DNA from 4 places in the Cellulomonas sp. P5_E12 genome. Region 1 is predicted to be linked to each of the others. Evidence: riboswitches for the same ligand, from Rfam matches in the RefSeq annotation. Region 1 holds a riboswitch; each other region holds the start of a gene.
What was found. Region 1 has a riboswitch for S-adenosylmethionine ahead of ACXJKA_RS09430 (methylenetetrahydrofolate reductase). Riboswitches for the same ligand answer to the same signal wherever they lie in the genome.

Region 1 (4,282 bases):
AACTGGCCGGTGAGGCTGATCGCCGCCCGCACCTGCTCGGCCTGCCGGACCACGTCCTTGCCGACGACGTGCGCCGTGCCGCCATCGGGCCGCAGCAGCGTGGACAGGATGCGCACGGTCGTGGTCTTGCCGGCGCCGTTGGGGCCGAGGAGCGCGAGCACCTCGCCCCGAGCGACGTCGAGGTCGACGCCGTCGAGCACGGTCAGGTCGCCGTAGGACTTGCGCAGCCCCCGGGCGACGACAACAGGAGCGGTCATCGCGATCTCGCCTTCTGTGTATGTCGTAAACTGTGTGTGTACTTCATACACACTTGTAGGATCGACCGTCAAGGAGGTGTCGTGGACAACGACGACGAGACGCGTGCGGCCGAGGCGCTGCGCCGCGACCGCGAGAAGGCCGAGCGCGCCGAGGCCAAGGAGGCGGACCGGCTGCGCCGCGAGCTGGAGAAGGCCGACCGCGACGCCGAGCGCGCCGCGCAGAAGGAGGCCGAGCGCTCCCGCAAGGACGCCGAACGGCTCGTGCGCGAGCGCCTGAGGGCCGAGCAGGACCTGGCCAAGGAGGCCGAGCGGCTGCGCAACGAGCGCGAGCGCGAGGCGCAGCAGGCGGTCAAGGAGGCCGCGCGGCAGCTCCGCGAGGCCGAGAAGGCCCAGCGCGCGGCAGCCCTGGCCCAGCAGAAGGCGGCACGCGCGGCCGAGAAGGCGCGGAGGCAGGCCGTGCGGGTCGCGGGATCCCAGGGTCCACCCGTCGAGCTGCCCCCCGGCATCGCCGTGCTGTGGCGCACGCCGGTCGAGGGCCGGCCGGGTCCGCGCCCCAGCCTGACGCTCGAGCAGATCGCCGATGCGGGGATCGCGCTGGCGGACGCCGAGGGCATCGACGCCGTCTCCATGGCCCGGCTGGCCGAGTCCCTCGGCTTCACGACGATGTCGCTGTACCGGTACGTGTCCTCCAAGGACGAGGTGCTGGCCCTCATGTCCGACCGCGCCGCCGGGCGCCCGCCCGTCCTCGGGCCGGACGTGGGCGGTTGGCGCGAGCGGCTCGAGCTGATCCTCGCCATCCAGCAGCCGATCCTGCGCGCGCACCCGTGGCTGGCGCGCACGACCACCGTGCTGCACGCGGTGGGGCCCGGACGGCTCGCGTGGATGGAGGGGATGCTCTCCGCCCTCGAGGACACGCCCCTGTCCGAGCGGCAGAAGGTCGGCGCGATCGGCCTGCTGGCCACGCACGCCCTGGACCAGCTGCGCGTGACCGAGGAGCTGACCGACAGCAGGCGCACGGCGGCCGTGGGTGCGGCGGACGGCGCCGACGAGTCCCCCGACCTGGGCGCCCTCCTCGGCGTCCTGGCGTCGCCGTCCGCGCACCCCGCGCTGCTCAGGGCGGTCGACGAGGGCGCGTTCTCGTTCGGTCCGGACGACCGAGCCGACGACGGCGACAGCCTCGACTTCGGGACCGTCCTCATCCTCGACGGCATCGAGCGCCTCATCGCGCTCGCGAGCCCGGCGTCCTGAGCCGCCCACAGACCCCGGCATGCACAGTGGCGCCGCGTCTGTGTCGGCGGTCGCGGGCAGACTCGACGCATGACCTCGCCCGACGTCCCGCGCACCGGCCGCTGCTTCGGCGACGGCAACCCCCTCTACGAGCGGTACCACGACGAGGAGTGGGGGGTGCCCGTCCACGGTGAGCACGCGCTCTTCGAGCGGTTCGCGCTCGAGGGCTTCCAGTCCGGCCTCGCCTGGATCACGGTGCTGCGTAAGCGGCCGGCCTTCCGCGCGGCGTTCGCCGGGTTCGACCCGGAGGTCGTCGCGGGGTTCGGCGACGACGACGTCGCGCGACTCATGGCCGACGCGGGCATCGTGCGCAACCGCGCCAAGATCGAGGCGACCATCGCCAACGGGCGCGCACTACGTGAGCTGCACGCCGCGGGGGGCACCCTGGACGAGGTCCTGTGGTCGCACGCGCCKGACCGGACCACCCACGTCCGGCCCGTGACCTGGGCCGACGTCCCGGCGCAGACGACCGAGTCCCGTGCGCTCGCCACCCAGCTCAAGTCGCTCGGCTTCCGGTTCGTCGGTCCCGTCACTGCGTACGCCGCCATGCAGGCCTGCGGAGTCGTCGACGACCACCTCGCCACGTGCCCGTCGGCCACGCCCCGTCACCCGTCGGGGTGAGCACTACTCCTGCCGGGTGACGCTGCCATGCGGGTCTCGGAACCGGGTGTGACGCGGACTACAGTGCGGGCCATGACGGAGATGCCCGACGACGACGCACGGCGCGATGCCGAGCGCGCGGCGGCGGAGGCTCTCGCGGACAACGTTGTCCCCGACGCTCGCATCCTCGCGGCCGTGCAGGACGGGCTGCTGTCCGTCCCCGCGGGCTCACCGAACTCGTGGTTCGACGTGCCGTCGCAGCGCAGTCGCATGCAGCCGGGGACCCTGTTCCCTCGCCGCCAGCACTGACGCGGTCCCGCCCCGGCCACCCGCGCTCCCGCCGTTCCGGCCCGGACGGCCAACCCCGGACACCCACGTCTCATAGGTCGAGCAAGGTTGCCCAGCATGTGATCGCCGGTCTACCATCGCGCCTACCATCCAGAGCGGCCGAGAGACCTGGCTCGACGACGCCGCAGCAACCCCCCTCCCCGCCGAGGGTGTGGGTGCTTCCGCCAGGGACGATGGAGTGAGCGATGTCCCCGCAGACCACGTGTCCCCGCACCGCACCGGTGCCGACCACCGGACCGGTCGCGCCGTGAGCGCGGCCGCCGTGGAACCGCGCACCCCCGGGCTGCACGCTGCGCCGGCGACCCGCCCGCAGACCGCGAACGACCGCCCCACCATCTCGTTCGAGCTCTTCCCGCCGCGCAACCCCGATGCGGCGCCGCGCCTGTGGGCCACCATCCGGGCGCTCGAGTCCGTCCACCCGGACTTCGTCTCCGTCACGTACGGCGCGTCGGGCAAGACCCGTGTCACCACGCGTGCGCTGGTCCGCCGGCTGCTGCGCGAGACGACGCTCAACCCGATCGCCCACCTGACCTGCGTCGGTACGTCCCGCGCGGAGATCACGGAGATCGTCGGAGAGTTCCTCGACGAGGGCCTGCGGTCGTTCCTCGCGCTGCGCGGCGACCCGCCCACCGAGCAGAGCGACTGGGAGGCGCACCCCGACGGTCTGCAGACGGCCGGCGAGCTGGTCGAGCTGCTGCGAGACATCGAGGCCCAGCGCTGCGCGGACAGCCCGTCGCAGGCGGTCCGGGCGCGGGTGCGACCGCTGTCCGTCGCGGTCGCGGCGTTCCCCCGTGGCAACCACGCCACCGGCGGCACACGCGCCCAGGACGTCGCCTCGCTCCTGGCCAAGCAGCAGGCCGGCGCCGACTTCGCGATCACGCAGGTGTTCTTCGACGCGGACGACTACCTGGGTATCGTGGCGGAGGCCCGCGAGGCCGGCGTGACCATCCCGATCATCCCGGGCATCATCCCGACCACGGACCCGGCCCGCCTGCTGCGGGTGCAGGAGCTGACCGGCGTCCCGGTGCCGGGCAGGCTCCTGGACCTGCTGGGCTCGGCCGACGACGAGCTCGACCGCCACCGCCGGGGGATCCGCGCGAGCGTCGACCTGGTCAACGGCGTCCTGGACGGCGGAGCACCCGGCGTCCACCTGTACACGTTCAACCAGCACCATGCCGCACTTGACCTGCTCGAGGGTGCACACCTCGACGGCGGAGCTCGGACAGCTCCCGACCTGGCCGGATGGCCGCAGGACACGGCACCCGCCCGACCCCCGAGGGACTGAACAATGAGCGAGACCCGCCCGAACTTCCCCGCGAGCTCCGTGCTCGGCTACCCCCGCATCGGCCCGCGCCGCGAGCTCAAGAAGGCCCTCGAGGCGTTCTGGGCCGGCCGCACCAGCGCCGACGAGGTCGAGGCGACCGCCGCCGGCCTGCGCAAGCGCACCCGCACGCGCCTGGCCGAGCTGGGCCTGGCCACCGACGTGCCGGCGATCCCGAGCGCGTTCTCCTTCTACGACCACGTGCTCGACGCGACCGCCGTGGTGGGTGCCGTGCCGGCCCGCTTCGCGGACGTCGTCGGCGCCGACGGCGCCCTCGACCTGGCGGGGTACTCGACCGTGGCCCGCGGCCGCGGCGACGACCTGCCGCTCGAGATGACCAAGTGGTTCGACACCAACTACCACTACCTGGTCCCCGAGATCGGCCCGGAGACGGTCTTCCGCTACGCGAGCAACCGCCCCGTGCGCGAGTTCACGGAGGCGCTGGCGGACGGCGTGCTCACGCGTCCGG
Region 2 (4,282 bases), on a different contig from region 1:
AGAGGAAGCCGAGCACGCCGAGCAACCCGACGGAGTGTCGGTCCCCAGGTGCGGCACTCATCGGGCCATCCTGTCGGACTGGCGGCACAGACCTAGGACAGCGAACTCGCGGGTTGGCGTCGAGCTAGCGGGTCGCAGTCCAGCTCGCCGGTTTCGACCAACGAGCTCGACGCGGACCAACGAGTTCGACGCGCGGAGGCGAGCTGGGCGGTCGGGCGGCAGCGGCCGGTTCGGTCAGTCGTCCAGGGCCGGGCCGCAGGCGGCCGCGGCCGTCGCGGCCAGGTGGTCGAGGCCGTGCACGGCGAGCAGCGGACGGGTGTCGTCGACCACGGCCCAGCAGCCGTCGATCACCTCGTAGCGGACGCGGGGGCCCGTGGCGAGGTACGCGGTGAGGGCCACGACCAGCCGATCGACCGCCTCGCTCGTCGTGCCGACGCCCACGGACGCCCGGATGGCGCCGCCCGACGCACCGAGGTGCGCGAGGAGGGGGTGGGCGCAGAACCGGCCGTCGCGCACGCCGATGCCGTGCTCGGCGGCGAGGTAGGCCGCGACCAGGCCCGGGTCGTGGTCCGGCACGGTGAACGTGAGGACGCCGACGGGGGCCGCGGAGTCGGGCCAGATGCGCGCGATCTCGACGCCGTCGATGCGCGACAGTCCTTCGACGAGGCGCGCCCGGAGGGCCTCCTCGTGAGCGGCGAGGGCGCCGGCGGGGAGGGCCGCCAGCTGGTCGCACGCCTCGGCCAGGGCGATCGCCCCGAGCACGTTGGGCGAACCCGCCTCGTGCCGTGCGGGCGCCGGCTGCCAGACGGTCCGATCGGTCCGCACGTCGCGCACCGCACCTCCCCCTGCGAGGTACGGAGTGCCCGTGTCCAGCCAGTCGCGGCGGCCGACCAGGGCCCCCGCGCCGAACGGTGCGTACGTCTTGTGGCCCGAGAACGCCACGTAGTCGGCGTCGGTCGCCGCCAGCGAGAAGCCGCGGTGCGGCACCAGCTGGGCGCCGTCGACGGCCACGCGGGCGCCCTCGGCGTGGGCGAGCGCGACGACCTCGTCGATCGGCAGCGCCTCCCCCGTCACGTTGGACGCGCCCGTGATCGTGACCAGCGCGTACGGCTGGCGGGCGAGCTCGGCGCGCAGGGCGTCGAGCGTCGCGGCCACGGTGTCCTTGATGGGCAGGATCGTCGTCCGGTTGCCGTGGCGCTCCGTCGACTGCACCCAGGGCAGCAGGTTGGCGTGGTGCTCGACGTCCAGCACGAGCACGCGACCGCCGTCCGGCACGACGCCGGCCAGGAGGTTGAGCGAGTCCGTGGTGTTGCGGGTGATGATCGCGACGTCGTCGGGACGCGCGTCGACGAACCGCGCGATGGTCTCCCGCGCGGACTCGTACAGCGCGGTGGACACCTGCGACAGGTACCCGGCACCGCGGTGCACGGACGCGTACAGCGGCAGCACCTCGGTCACACGCGTCGCGACGGCCTCGAGCGCGGGGGCGCTGGCGGCGTAGTCGAGGTTGGCGTAGACGCGCTGGGTGCCGTCGACCAGCGGGACGGTGGTGGTGCCGCCGACGACCGGGAGCAGCGCGCTCACCTCGTCGACGGAGGCACACGAGGCGCGCTCGGCGATGATGGTCATGGAAGTCCTCCGACACGTTCCGGGGGGACACCTACGACAGGTGGAACCCCGCGCTTGCCGGGTCCCGGACGGGACGCGGCCAGGTCGTCACCCGGGGCACCCCACCGCGGAGGAGGGTTGCCGGCCAGCGAGCCGGGGCTTGACGCTGGCGCTCATGACCTGCAACGAGGGTCGCGGCAGCCCAAGGCGCCTGTCAACGCACCGCGCGGTTCGTCTCGCCTGCCGGGACACCTTGTCCACTACTTGGAGCGACGGTGCCGCCGCGCGTAGCATCACCGGCACCATCCAGAGCGGCCGAGAGATCTGGCTCGACGACGCCGCAGCAACCCGCGGGCACCTTGTGCCCGGCCGAGGGTGCTACCGCCAGGACCGATGAGACGAGGATCTGCATGAGCTACGCCGGCGACCTGACCCCCCAGCAGGCCTGGGACCTCCTCACGACCGACGAGACCGCTGTGCTCGTCGACGTGCGGACCGACGCCGAGTGGCGCTACGTCGGCATCGCCGACCCCGCCCAGATCGACGGCCGCTCGGCGCTCGTCGAGTGGGTGTCGTACCCGTCGGGACGGCCCAACCCGCAGTTCCTCAAGCAGCTGGCCGACGCCGGCGTCACGGCCGGCCGGCCGGTCGTCTTCCTGTGCCGCTCGGGCGTGCGCTCGGTCGCCGCCGCGCAGGCCGCGACGTCGGCGGGGCTCGGTCCGGCCTACAACGTGCTCGAGGGATTCGAGGGCGACGTCGGCGCGGACGGCCACCGCGGCCACTCCGGCTGGCGTGCCGCCGGTCTGCCCTGGCGGCAGGCGTGAGCCCCCGCCGCGTCCCCGGCCCCGGCGACTGGGACGACCGCCGCACCCCGCGCACCGACCTGCGGCCCGACACCCTCGCCGTGCGCGGCGGGCTGGTGCGCTCGCAGTTCCAGGAGACCTCCGAGGCGCTGTTCCTCACGCAGGGCTACGTCTACGACGCGGCCGCCGAGGCCGAGGCCGCCTTCGCCGGCGAGGCCGACCGGTTCCTCTACTCGCGCTACGGCAACCCCACGGTGTCCACGTTCGAGGAGCGGCTGCGCCTGCTCGAGGGTGCGGAGGCCGCGTACGCCACCGCGTCCGGCATGTCCGCCGTCTTCACGTCCATCGCCGCGATCGTGCAGTCGGGGTCGCGCATCGTGTCTGCGCGGGCGCTCTTCGGGTCCACGGTCGTGATCTTCGAGGAGATCCTGGCCAAGTGGGGCGTGCGCACCGACTACGTCGACGGCCACGACCTGTCGCAGTGGGAGGAGGCGCTGTCGACGCCGGCGGACGTGGTGTTCTTCGAGACGCCGTCCAACCCGATGCAGGACCTGGTCGACATCGCGGCGGTCAGCCGGCTCGCGCACGCCGCGGGCGCGACCGTGATCGTCGACAACGTCTTCGCCACGCCCGTGCTCTCCCGCCCGCTCGAGCTCGGGGCGGATGTCATCGTGTACTCCGCGACCAAGCACATCGACGGGCAGGGGCGCGTGCTCGGCGGCGCGATCCTGGGCACCGACGAGTACGTGCACGGTCCCGTGCAGACGCTCATCCGGAACACCGGGCCGTCGCTGTCGGCGTTCAACGCGTGGGTGCTGCTCAAGGGCCTCGAGACGCTGTCGCTGCGCGTGCGGCACCAGACCGCGTCGGCCCTGCAGGTGGCGACGTGGCTCGAGCAGCAGCCCGGCGTCTCGCTGGTCCGCTACCCGTACCTGCCGTCGCACCCGCAGCACGAGCTCGCGCTCGCGCAGCAGTCCGGCGGGGGCACCGTCGTGACGTTCAACCTCGCGGTGCCCGAGGGTGCGCAGCCCGACGTCGCGAAGAAGGTCACGTTCGGCGTGCTCGACGCGCTGCGGATCGTCGACATCTCGAACAACCTCGGCGACGCCAAGTCGATGGTCACGCACCCCGCGACGACGACGCACCGCAAGCTGGGTCCCGAGGGTCGTGCGGCCGTCGGCATCGCGGAGACGACGGTCCGGCTCTCGGTGGGCCTCGAGGACCCGGCGGACCTGATCGACGACCTCGCGCAGGCGCTCGACACACTCGCCGGCTGACGCCTCCCCGATCGCGTCGGTCCCGCGCGGAACACTGACGGCGTGAGCAACTCGTCGTCGCTGGTGCGTCTGCTGGTCGGCGTGCTGGCCGGGGTCGCCGTCGCCGCCATCGTCGGCTGGACCTCGGTGGTCGCCGCGGTTCTGGCGGGCTGGGCGACCGTGGCCGCCGTGTTCGTCGTGTGGACGTGGGCGGCCATCGCGTCGATGGGTCCCGAGGACACCGCGTCGCACGCCACCCGCGAGGAGCCGACGAGGTTCGGCGCGCACGCGGTCGTCCTCGCCGCCGCGCTGGTGACGCTCGCGGGGATCGGGTTCGTCCTGGTCGACAGGGAGATCGGTCAGCTGCTGCCGACGATCGCGGTGCTGGCCAGCGTGCTCGCGTCCTGGGCCGCGATCCACACGGTGTTCGCGCTGCGGTACGCGCGGATGTACCTGACGGACGACGCCGGCGGGATCGACTTCCACATGCGGGAGGCGCCGCGGTACACCGACTTCGCGTACGTCGCCGTCACCGTCGGCATGAGCTTCGCCATCTCCGACACCGACCTCGGGTCGTCGGCGATGCGGCGCACCGCTCTGGGGCACGCGCTGCTC
Region 3 (4,282 bases), on a different contig from region 1:
AGTGCGCGGCCGACGGGGGCTGCAGCTTGTCGGCGGGCACGCCGGTGAGCGGGTCGCCGGGAGCGAGCAGCTGGGGCACGAACGCGGCGACGAGCAGGAGCGCGAGCCAGGCGATCGCGAGCAGCAGCCCGGGCTTGCGGGCGAGCTCGCCCAGCCAGGCGAACCGACCCGGCGTCGCCGCGTCCTGGCGGTCGCGCAGGGCGTCCGCGAGGCGGTCGGGCGAGGTGGCGGCGAAGTCGTCGGGAGCCAGCTTCTCGTTCAGGAGGTCGGTCATCTCACACCCCCGCCGTCACGGGCCGGCGGGCCGGCGCGACGTCGTCGGCCTCGACCTCGACCGGGACCGCGACCTTCGTCGGCCGCGTGCGCCGGGCGATCCGGGGGTCCAGCAGCGGGTACAGCAGGTCGACCACCAGGTTGACCAGCACGAAGACCGCGGCGGCGAACAGGACGATGCCCTGCACCACGGGGAGGTCCTGGGCGCTGACCGAGGTGGCGGTGAGCCGGCCGATCCCGGCGCGCGAGAACACGGTCTCGGTGACCACGGCGCCGGCGAGCAGCTCCCCGATCACCAGGCCGATCACCGTGAGCGCCGGCAGGGAGGCGTTGCGCAGGGCGTGCCGGAAGTGCACGCGGGTGGCCCCGGCGCCCTTGGCGCGCGCGGTGTCGACGTAGGGCTGGCCGAGGCTGTGCCGCAGGGACCGCGAGAGCATCTGCGCGATGAGCGCGGCCGTCGGCACGGCGAGCGTCACGGCCGGGAGCACGATCGAGGCGAACCCCTTGTTGCCGACCGCGGGGAAGATCGGGTTCGCGAACGAGAACCACTGCACGAGCATCAGGCCGAACCAGAACGACGGGATGGCCACGCCGAGCGGGGGCAGCCCGAGCAGGGCGTTCGACAGGCCGCGGCTGCGCACCAGCGTCGCCACGATCGCCAGGCCGCCGCCGAGGAGGAGGGCGAGCACGAACGCGGCGACGGCGATGGCCGCCGTGGGCGGGATGGCCTCGGCGATCAGCCCGGTCACCGGGCGGTGCAGGACCACCGACGTGCCGAGGTCGCCGCGCAGGACGGCGCCGAGCCGCGTCACGTACTGGACCGGCAGGGGCTGGTCGAGCCCGTACTGCGCCCGGAGCGCGTCCAGCTGCTCGGGAGACACGTCGGACGACTCGCTGCCGTACATCAGCGAGACCGGGTCGCCCGGCAGCGCGTAGAGCACCACGAAGGAGACCGTGTAGGCGGCCCAGAGCACCAGGAGCGCCTGCGCGAGGCGGGCTCCGATGTAGCGGTTCATGTCTCTGCCCGGGGGATGGCGCGCATTGATCGTCCTCGTTCTGCCGGATGGTCCGGCGCATCTGTGCTTGCACGGCGGGTGCCGTGCCGGGTAGTCACCTGGAGCACCCCGTCACATGAAGGGTTGCTGCCCGACCAGCCAGGGCTTGTCGTCGGGGCTCGAGACCGCGGCGAAGGTAGGCACGCCGTCCGTCCCCGTCAACGGTCGTGCGGGCCTTCTCACCAGGTGGACAAACCACCCGCTATCCGAGATGTGAGAAGCGGCTCCCGATCGTTGACATGGACCGGGCTGACCTTGACGCTCCTGCGCCATGCCCGTCGATCTCCTCCCGTCCACCGTCGCCGCCCGCTACGGAGGCGGCGCCGCGCCCGCCGACGTCGCCAGCTCGGACGTCATCCAGCTCCAGCTCGCACACCGCTCCGTGCGTCGCTACCTGCCCGACGAGGTCACGGAGGCGGAGCTCGCCGCGATCGTCGCCGCGGCCCAGTCCGCCGCCACCAGCTCGAACCTGCAGCTCTGGAGCGTCGTCGCCGTCCGGGAAGACGAACGCCGGGCGGCACTGTCGGCGCTCGCGGGCGACCAGGCCCACATCACCCAGGCCCCGCTGCTGCTCGTGTGGCTCGTCGACCTCGGCCGGGCGCACGCCATCGCGGCGGCGCACGAGGCGCCCACCGAGGGGGCGGCCTACCTCGAGACGGCGGTCGTCGGGTTCGTGGACGCCGCCCTCGCGGCGCAGAACGCGGTGCTCGCCGCCGAGTCGCTCGGCCTGGGCACCGTGTACATCGGCGCGCTGCGCAACCGTCCCGTGCAGGTGGCGGAGCTGCTGCACCTGCCGCAGCACGTCTTCGCCGCGTTCGGGCTCGTGGTCGGCCGGCCCGACCTCAGCGAGAACACCCGGGTCAAGCCGCGCCTGCCGCAGGCGGCGGTCCTGCACCACGAGACCTACGACGACGCCGAGCACGCCGACGCGGTCACCGACTACGAGGGCCGCATCGGCGACTTCTACGCCGAGGAGGGGCTGTCCCACTCGTGGGTCGAGCGGGTGCTCACCCGGCTGTCCGGGCCCGCCGCGCTGAACGGCCGCGACCAGCTGCGGTCGCACCTCGAGGCGCAAGGGTTCCCGCTGCGCTGACCTGTTCTGTCCCGCCCCCACCACCAGGAGATCACCATGACCGACACCACCGCCCGCCCCGGCGCGCCCGCGGAGCACCTGAGCCTCGAGGAGGCCGCGGGGCTGGCGCCCGTCGTCAGCCCGACGGAGGCCGCCGAGCGCGTGGCCGCCGGCGCGTTCCTGGTCGACGTGCGCAGCGAGGCCGGCCGGTCCCGCACCGGTGCCATCCCGGGCGCCACGATCGGCGACCGCTACGCGATCGACGAGGAGTTCGACCTGACGGCGGCCACCCGGCACGCCCCCGTGCTGGCGCTGGACACGCCGATCGTCGTCGTGTGCGGCTCCGTGCGCGGTTCCGGCCCGGTCGCCGCGGAGCTGCGGGCCAAGGGCTTCACCAACGTGGTCCACGTCGAAGGCGGCTTCCCCGCGTGGAAGGACGCCGGACTGCCCGCCGAGGCGCCCGTCGGATGAGCATCCCGTCCACCGCGTTCCTCGACGAGCTCCACGCCCTCACCGAGCGGCGGCGCGCGTCGTTCATCCCGCTGACGTCGCCGTTCCCGGGCGCCGACGAGCCGTCGCGCGCCCTCGTGCGCTCCGCGGCCAAGGCGGGCGAGGGCGACGTGCTCGAGGTCGCCCACGCGATCCACTCCCACCCGGAGGAGGCGTTCCGCGAGGTCCGCTCGGTGGCCGCCATCGCGGACCTGCTGCGCGGCCGCGGCGTGCCCGCCACGGTGGGCTCGCACGGCCTCGCGACGTCGCTGCGGGCCGGCCTGACGTCGGCCGGGCCCGACGACGGCGCCGTGCGCACCGACGCCGGCCCGACGATCGCGATCCTCGCCGAGTACGACGCCCTGCCGGGCGTCGGTCACGCGTGCGGCCACCACCTCATCGCGGGGGCGGCCACCGGGGCGTTCCTCGCGCTGCGTCAGGCCGTCGCGGACGGTCTCGACCTGCCCGGCCGGGTGCTCCTGCTGGGCACCCCGGCCGAGGAGGGGAGCTCGGGCAAGGAGATCCTGGCGCGCAACGGGTTCTTCGCGGGCGTGGACGCGGCGATCATGGTCCACCCGTTCGGGTACGACGTTGTGGACCACCCGTTCCTGGGCCGTCGGCAGCTGCGCGTGACCTACCACGGGGTCGCCGCCCACGCGTCGGCGAGCCCGTTCATGGGTCGCAACGCACTGGATGCCGCGGTCCTCAACTACCAGGCCGTCGCGATGCTGCGCCAGCACATCCCGCCGAGCGACCGCGTGCACGGCGTGGTCCACGAGGGCGGGACCCGGCCGAGCGTCGTGCCGGAGCGGGCGACGGTCGAGTACTACGTGCGGTCGGCCAGCCCGGTGACCCTCAAGGACCTGTCGCACAGGCTCGCGGACATCGCCCAGGGCGCGGCGCTGGCCACCGGCACCACGGCCGAGCTCGTGTGGGACGCCGCCCCGTTCACGCTCCCGGTCCGGACGAACTCGCCGCTCGCGGAGCGCTGGGCGGTGCACCAGGCGGGCCAGGGCCGCACGGTCCTGGCGGGCGGGGTGGTGCCCGAGATCCTCGCGGCGTCGACCGACTTCGGGAACGTGAGCGTCCGCCTGCCGGGCATCCACCCGATGATCGCCGTCAGCGACCCGGACGTCGCCCTGCACACGCGCGAGTTCGCCGAGGTGGCCGGCGGCCCGCGCGGAGACGCGGCCGCGGTCGACGGAGCGGTGGGCCTCGCGCTCACCGCGCTGGACTACCTGGCCGACCCGGAGCTGCGCGCGGCGGTGCGGCAGGACTTCGAGGACGCCGGGGGCGTCCTGGACGTGGAGGGGTACTTCTCGTGAGCATCGAGGTGCGGACGGCCCGGCCCGACGAGCTCGAGGCGGTCGCCGAGCTGACCGAGCGCGGCTTC
Region 4 (4,282 bases), on a different contig from region 1:
GATGATCTCGTTGACGGCCGTCGGCACGATGGTCCGCATCGCCTGCGGCAGGATGATCCGGCGCTGCTGGCGGGACCGCGGGAGCCCGAGCGCGGCGGCCGCCTCGTGCTGGCCCTGGTCGACGCCGAGGATGCCGCCACGGACGATCTCGGCGGCGTACGCGGCCTGCGACAGCCCGAGCCCGAGCACGGCGGCGCCGAACTTGTCGATCACGTCGAGGGTGTCGAACCCGACGAACGAGGGCCCGAACGGCACCCCGAGCGTGATCGTCGGGTAGAGGTATGCGAGGTTGTACCAGAGCAGCAGCTGCAGGATCAGCGGCACGGATCGGAACACCCAGATGTAGGTCCACGCCACCGACCGCAGCAGCGGCGAGCGCGACAGCCGCATGAGCGCGAGCACGGCACCCAGACCGAAGCCGACCACCGCGGAGGCGACCGTGAGCCGCAGGGTGCCCCAGAGCCCGTCGAGCACGGACGGCCAGGTGAGGTACTGCCAGACGACGCCCCACTCCCACTTGGGGTTGGTCACCAGCGAGTTGACGACCATCGCGAGCAGGACGGCCACGATCGCGGTGGCGATCCAGCGGCCGGGGTGGCGGGCGCCGAAGACTCGGGGCTCGTCGGCGGGTGGGCGGGCGGGCGGCGGGGACAGGACGAGGGACTCGTCCTGGTGCACATAGACGGTGGACACGGTCACTCCGAGGCGGTGAGGGACGGACGGGACGGGGGCGGGTCCGTACAGAGCCACTTCTCGAACGCGAGCGGCCCGATGTCCTCGGGGTCCGCGGCGGTGTCGAAGAGGGGGGTGAACCCGGTGGCCAGGTAGAGCGCCGCGGCCTCCGGCTGGCGTGGGCCGGTGGTCAGGTACAGCCGCTCGTAGCCGGCCTCGACGGCGCGGGTCTCGAGCTCCGCGAGCACCCGGCGGGACAGACCGCGCCGGCGGTGCGCCGAGTGGGTCCAGATCCGCTTGTACTCGGCGGTCCGGACGGTCGGCAGCCCGTCGAAGTCCCGCGTCCCGGGCCGGGTCAGCCGCGCGGCGTCCCCCAGCTCGGGTTCGGCGCGCAGGCGGAAGGCACCGCCGGCGACCGCCACGTCGTCCTCGAGCAGCAGGATCAGCGCGCCGTCCGGCGCCGCGAACTGGTGGGCCGGGTAGCGCTCGAGCTCCTCGCGCAGCGCGTCGACGCCGAACCGGTCGCCGTACCGCGACGAGTACTCGTGCGCGAGCTCGTCGAGCATCGGGCGCACGGCCTCGTCGAGCAGGCCGAACGAGGCGACGGTGAGCTGCGCGCTGGTCGTGGTCGTCGTCATGTCAGGCCGTCGCGGCGTAGCGGGCGGCGGCGATCGGGAGGCCCAGCGTGTCGCGCAGCGAGCTGCCGGGGTAGCCGGCGCGGAACCGGTCGGCGGCGCGGAGCAGCGGGACGATGCCGTCGACGAGGGCGGGCAGGTCCGTGTGCACCGACGCGGGCCGCACGACGAACCCGTCGGCGATCTCGTCGTCCACCCAGGTGGAGACGAGCTCGGCGAAGCCGGCTGTGGTGCCGACGAACGACAGGGTGCCGGTGTCGACGCCCTCGAGCTCGGCAAGCATCTCGTGCCGGGCCACAGCGCTCGCCCGGTCCGGTCCGGCGACGAGGTGCACGTCGACCAGGACTCGCACGTCGCGGGGGTCGCGACCCGCCGCCGCGACCGCGGCCAGCACGCGGAGCCGGGCTCGCGCGGCGTCGTCCGGACCCGTCGCCCGGACGCGCACGACGTCGGCGTGGCGTCCCGCGAGGTCGAGGGCGGCGGCGGAGTCGGCGCGCACGACGACCGGCGGCCGGCCCTGCGGGGGGCGTCCGGCGGCGGTCGACGGCTTCGACGCGAAGTGCACGCCGTCGTGCGCAACGAACCGGGGACGGACCGGCGCGCTGTCGTCCCACCGGTCCCAGTGGCGCTCGACGACCCCGACGGCCTCCGCCGCGCTCGCCACGGCCGCCTGCTCGACCGACGTCGAGCGCGGGCCGGCCGTCGGCACGTCGTCGATCCGGGTGTCCCAGCCGACCTGCCAGCCGGCGCGGCCGTGGCTCGCGTGGTCGATGGTCGCGATGGCCTTGGCGACGTGCGCCGGCGCGGTGTGCGTGGTGCCGACGGTCGAGACGAGCCCGATCCCCGAGGTGCGCGGGGCCAGCCGGGCGGCGACGAGGGCGGCGTCGAGCCGGCCCTGCAGGGCGGTGTTCCGGCTCGGGTGCAGCGCGAAGCCGTCGTCGAAGACCACGAAGTCGAGGGCGCCGCGCTGCGCGACGGCGACCAGCTCGAGCAGGCGGGCGGCGTCGAACAGCCGCTGGCCCTGGGAACCGTGGTCGCGCCAGGCGGCGGCGTGAGCGCCGGTGTCGCTGAGATCGATGCCGAGGTGGGCGTGGCGGGGCGAGGCAGGCACGGGTGTTCCGTTCGTCCAGGCGGGAAGAGGGCGCGCGCTCCTCGCCGAGCGCAGCGGCGCTTCGGGGGTACGCGTCGCACGCCCCGGTCGCGGGGCGTGCGGAGGGTGGGTCAGCGCGTCAGCGGCGACAGAGGGCCGGACAGGAACGCGTCAGCATCGAACGGGTGGTGGCCCCGGTCGCGTCCATGGTCCGTCCCTTCGTCCCGGCGGTTGCCGGGGCTCGCATGTTGTCGACGGCGGACAGATCCCGCCGTGACCAGGTCCTCACCCGGGGCACCCCACCATGCGGAGGGTTGCCATCCAGCTAGCCGGGGCTTCGCACTGGAAATCTTGACCTTATTGGTAGGGAATTTAGACAGGGACCGCGAGGGCGTCAAACACCCGACCACATCGTGAGATGGAATGTCCGACAGTCGGTCGCTTTGCCGGATCGTGCGTGGCAGGCGCACGATGACTTCTCGGGACGTCGTCGGCTGTCCTCGGGCGGAGGTGGGGCGTGGCACGCACGAAGGTCGGCGCCCTCGTCGCGACCGCGGTTCTCGTGCTGACCGGGGCGTGCTCGGGCCAGACAGACGTGGCGCCACCGGCACCCGTGGTGGTCGCCGCCCCGGTCGCCGTGGCCAAGGCCGTCGCTCCTGCGGTCCCAACGCCGCCGCCGGCCGACCTCGCCGCGCTGCCGGTCACCGACCCCCTGCACGTCGTCGCCGGCCTGCCCGGCACGGACGGGCTCACGCAGCGCGCCAACGACGACCCGGCGCTGGGCCGCTGGCAGACCGTCGTCGTCGTGCGCGACACCGCCGCACGCGTGGCACCCGCGGGCGCCGCCGTCGGCGTCGTGCCCGCGCTGACGCTCCAGGTCCGCACCACGCTGCCGGTGATCGACCAGCGCGGCCGGTGGCTGCGCGTCATGCTCGCCACCCGCGGCGCGCTTCCCAGCCAGGACACCACCCAGGTCAACGACCGCAGCGCGTGGATCGACGCCGCCGACACCGAGGCGGCCGGCACCAGCTGGACCGTCCAGGTCGACACCGCCGCGCAGACGATCACGGTCGACGACGGCGCGGCCGCGCGCGTCTTCCCCGTCAAGGCGACCGGCAGCCCGGACAAGCCGACCCCGCACGTGCCCGGGTTCCTCGTCGGCACCCGATGGCTGGAGCCCGGCACCACCACGCCGCGCGTCCTGCTGCTCTCGACGCAGAGCGAGACGATGGACGACTACGACAAGGTGACGGGCACCTCGGCGACCGCGATCCACACGACCACGCTGCGCGGCACGGGGGCAGTCTCCAACGGCTGTGTCCGGGTGGCGGACGACGTGCTCGACCTGCTGTGGCAGGCACCCGCCGGGACGGTCGTCACCATCGTCGGCTGAGCGGCTCGCCGCGCGCGGCGACGCCGACGCACTTACCGTTCCGGCATGCGTCCCCTGCCGCTCCGTCGCCGCGCGCTGCTGCGCGCCGGGGCCTTCGCGATCGCGTTCACGGTGCCCGTCGCCGTGCTCGCCTACGTCGTGCGGGCCGAGGTGGAGGACGTCCTGCGCCTGGACCGCCAGGCCATCGAGGGCGCCACGTCGTTCACGCGCGCGCACCCGGACCTCGAGCAGGCGCTGGTCGTGTGGCAGCAGCTCTTCCAGGCGAAGTGGGTGAACCTCGCGGCCACCCTGGTCTGCGTCTGGGTGTGGCGCCGCCACGGCCTGACCACCCGGGCGCTATGGGCGTTCCTCACCATCATGGCCGCGTGGGCCGTGCAGCTCGGCGCCAAGGGCGTGGTGCAGCGGGCGCGACCGGTGGTGCAGGACGCCCTCGAGCACGCACCCGGCTCCAGCTTCCCGTCGGGCCATGCGACGAACACGGCCGCGGTGGCG

Region 2: linked by a shared signal. The riboswitch ahead of ACXJKA_RS02300 (rhodanese-like domain-containing protein) and the one ahead of ACXJKA_RS09430 (methylenetetrahydrofolate reductase) in region 1 are both predicted to bind S-adenosylmethionine.
Region 3: linked by a shared signal. The riboswitch ahead of ACXJKA_RS18550 (ABC transporter permease) and the one ahead of ACXJKA_RS09430 (methylenetetrahydrofolate reductase) in region 1 are both predicted to bind S-adenosylmethionine.
Region 4: linked by a shared signal. The riboswitch ahead of ACXJKA_RS10375 (LLM class flavin-dependent oxidoreductase) and the one ahead of ACXJKA_RS09430 (methylenetetrahydrofolate reductase) in region 1 are both predicted to bind S-adenosylmethionine.

What each region holds. Positions count from the first base shown of each region.
Region 1 covers NZ_JBFUMP010000009.1:12,690-16,971, forward strand. The annotation lists gene ACXJKA_RS09410 (ATP-binding cassette domain-containing protein) at 1-257, opposite strand, end outside; gene ACXJKA_RS09415 (TetR/AcrR family transcriptional regulator C-terminal domain-containing protein) at 339-1,505, shown strand; gene ACXJKA_RS09420 (DNA-3-methyladenine glycosylase I) at 1,575-2,165, shown strand; gene ACXJKA_RS09425 (hypothetical protein) at 2,238-2,453, shown strand; SAM riboswitch class I at 2,576-2,672, shown strand; gene ACXJKA_RS09430 (methylenetetrahydrofolate reductase) at 2,740-3,777, shown strand; gene metE (5-methyltetrahydropteroyltriglutamate--homocysteine S-methyltransferase) at 3,781-4,282, shown strand, end outside.
Region 2 covers NZ_JBFUMP010000002.1:190,975-195,256, reverse strand. The annotation lists gene ACXJKA_RS02310 (YrdB family protein) at 1-61, opposite strand, end outside; gene ACXJKA_RS02305 (aminotransferase class V-fold PLP-dependent enzyme) at 235-1,629, opposite strand; SAM riboswitch class IV at 1,675-1,789, opposite strand; SAM riboswitch class I at 1,908-2,008, shown strand; gene ACXJKA_RS02300 (rhodanese-like domain-containing protein) at 2,019-2,432, shown strand; gene ACXJKA_RS02295 (O-succinylhomoserine sulfhydrylase) at 2,492-3,688, shown strand; gene ACXJKA_RS02290 (DUF1345 domain-containing protein) at 3,731-4,282, shown strand, end outside.
Region 3 covers NZ_JBFUMP010000032.1:14,759-19,040, reverse strand. The annotation lists gene ACXJKA_RS18555 (ABC transporter permease) at 1-274, opposite strand, end outside; gene ACXJKA_RS18550 (ABC transporter permease) at 276-1,289, opposite strand; SAM riboswitch class IV at 1,348-1,455, opposite strand; gene ACXJKA_RS18545 (nitroreductase family protein) at 1,600-2,421, shown strand; gene ACXJKA_RS18540 (rhodanese-like domain-containing protein) at 2,458-2,871, shown strand; gene ACXJKA_RS18535 (M20 family metallopeptidase) at 2,868-4,214, shown strand; gene ACXJKA_RS18530 (GNAT family N-acetyltransferase) at 4,211-4,282, shown strand, end outside.
Region 4 covers NZ_JBFUMP010000010.1:54,632-58,913, forward strand. The annotation lists gene ACXJKA_RS10365 (amino acid ABC transporter permease) at 1-693, opposite strand, end outside; gene ACXJKA_RS10370 (GNAT family N-acetyltransferase) at 696-1,310, opposite strand; gene ACXJKA_RS10375 (LLM class flavin-dependent oxidoreductase) at 1,312-2,418, opposite strand; SAM riboswitch class IV at 2,637-2,754, opposite strand; gene ACXJKA_RS10380 (L,D-transpeptidase) at 2,915-3,790, shown strand; gene ACXJKA_RS10385 (phosphatase PAP2 family protein) at 3,836-4,282, shown strand, end outside.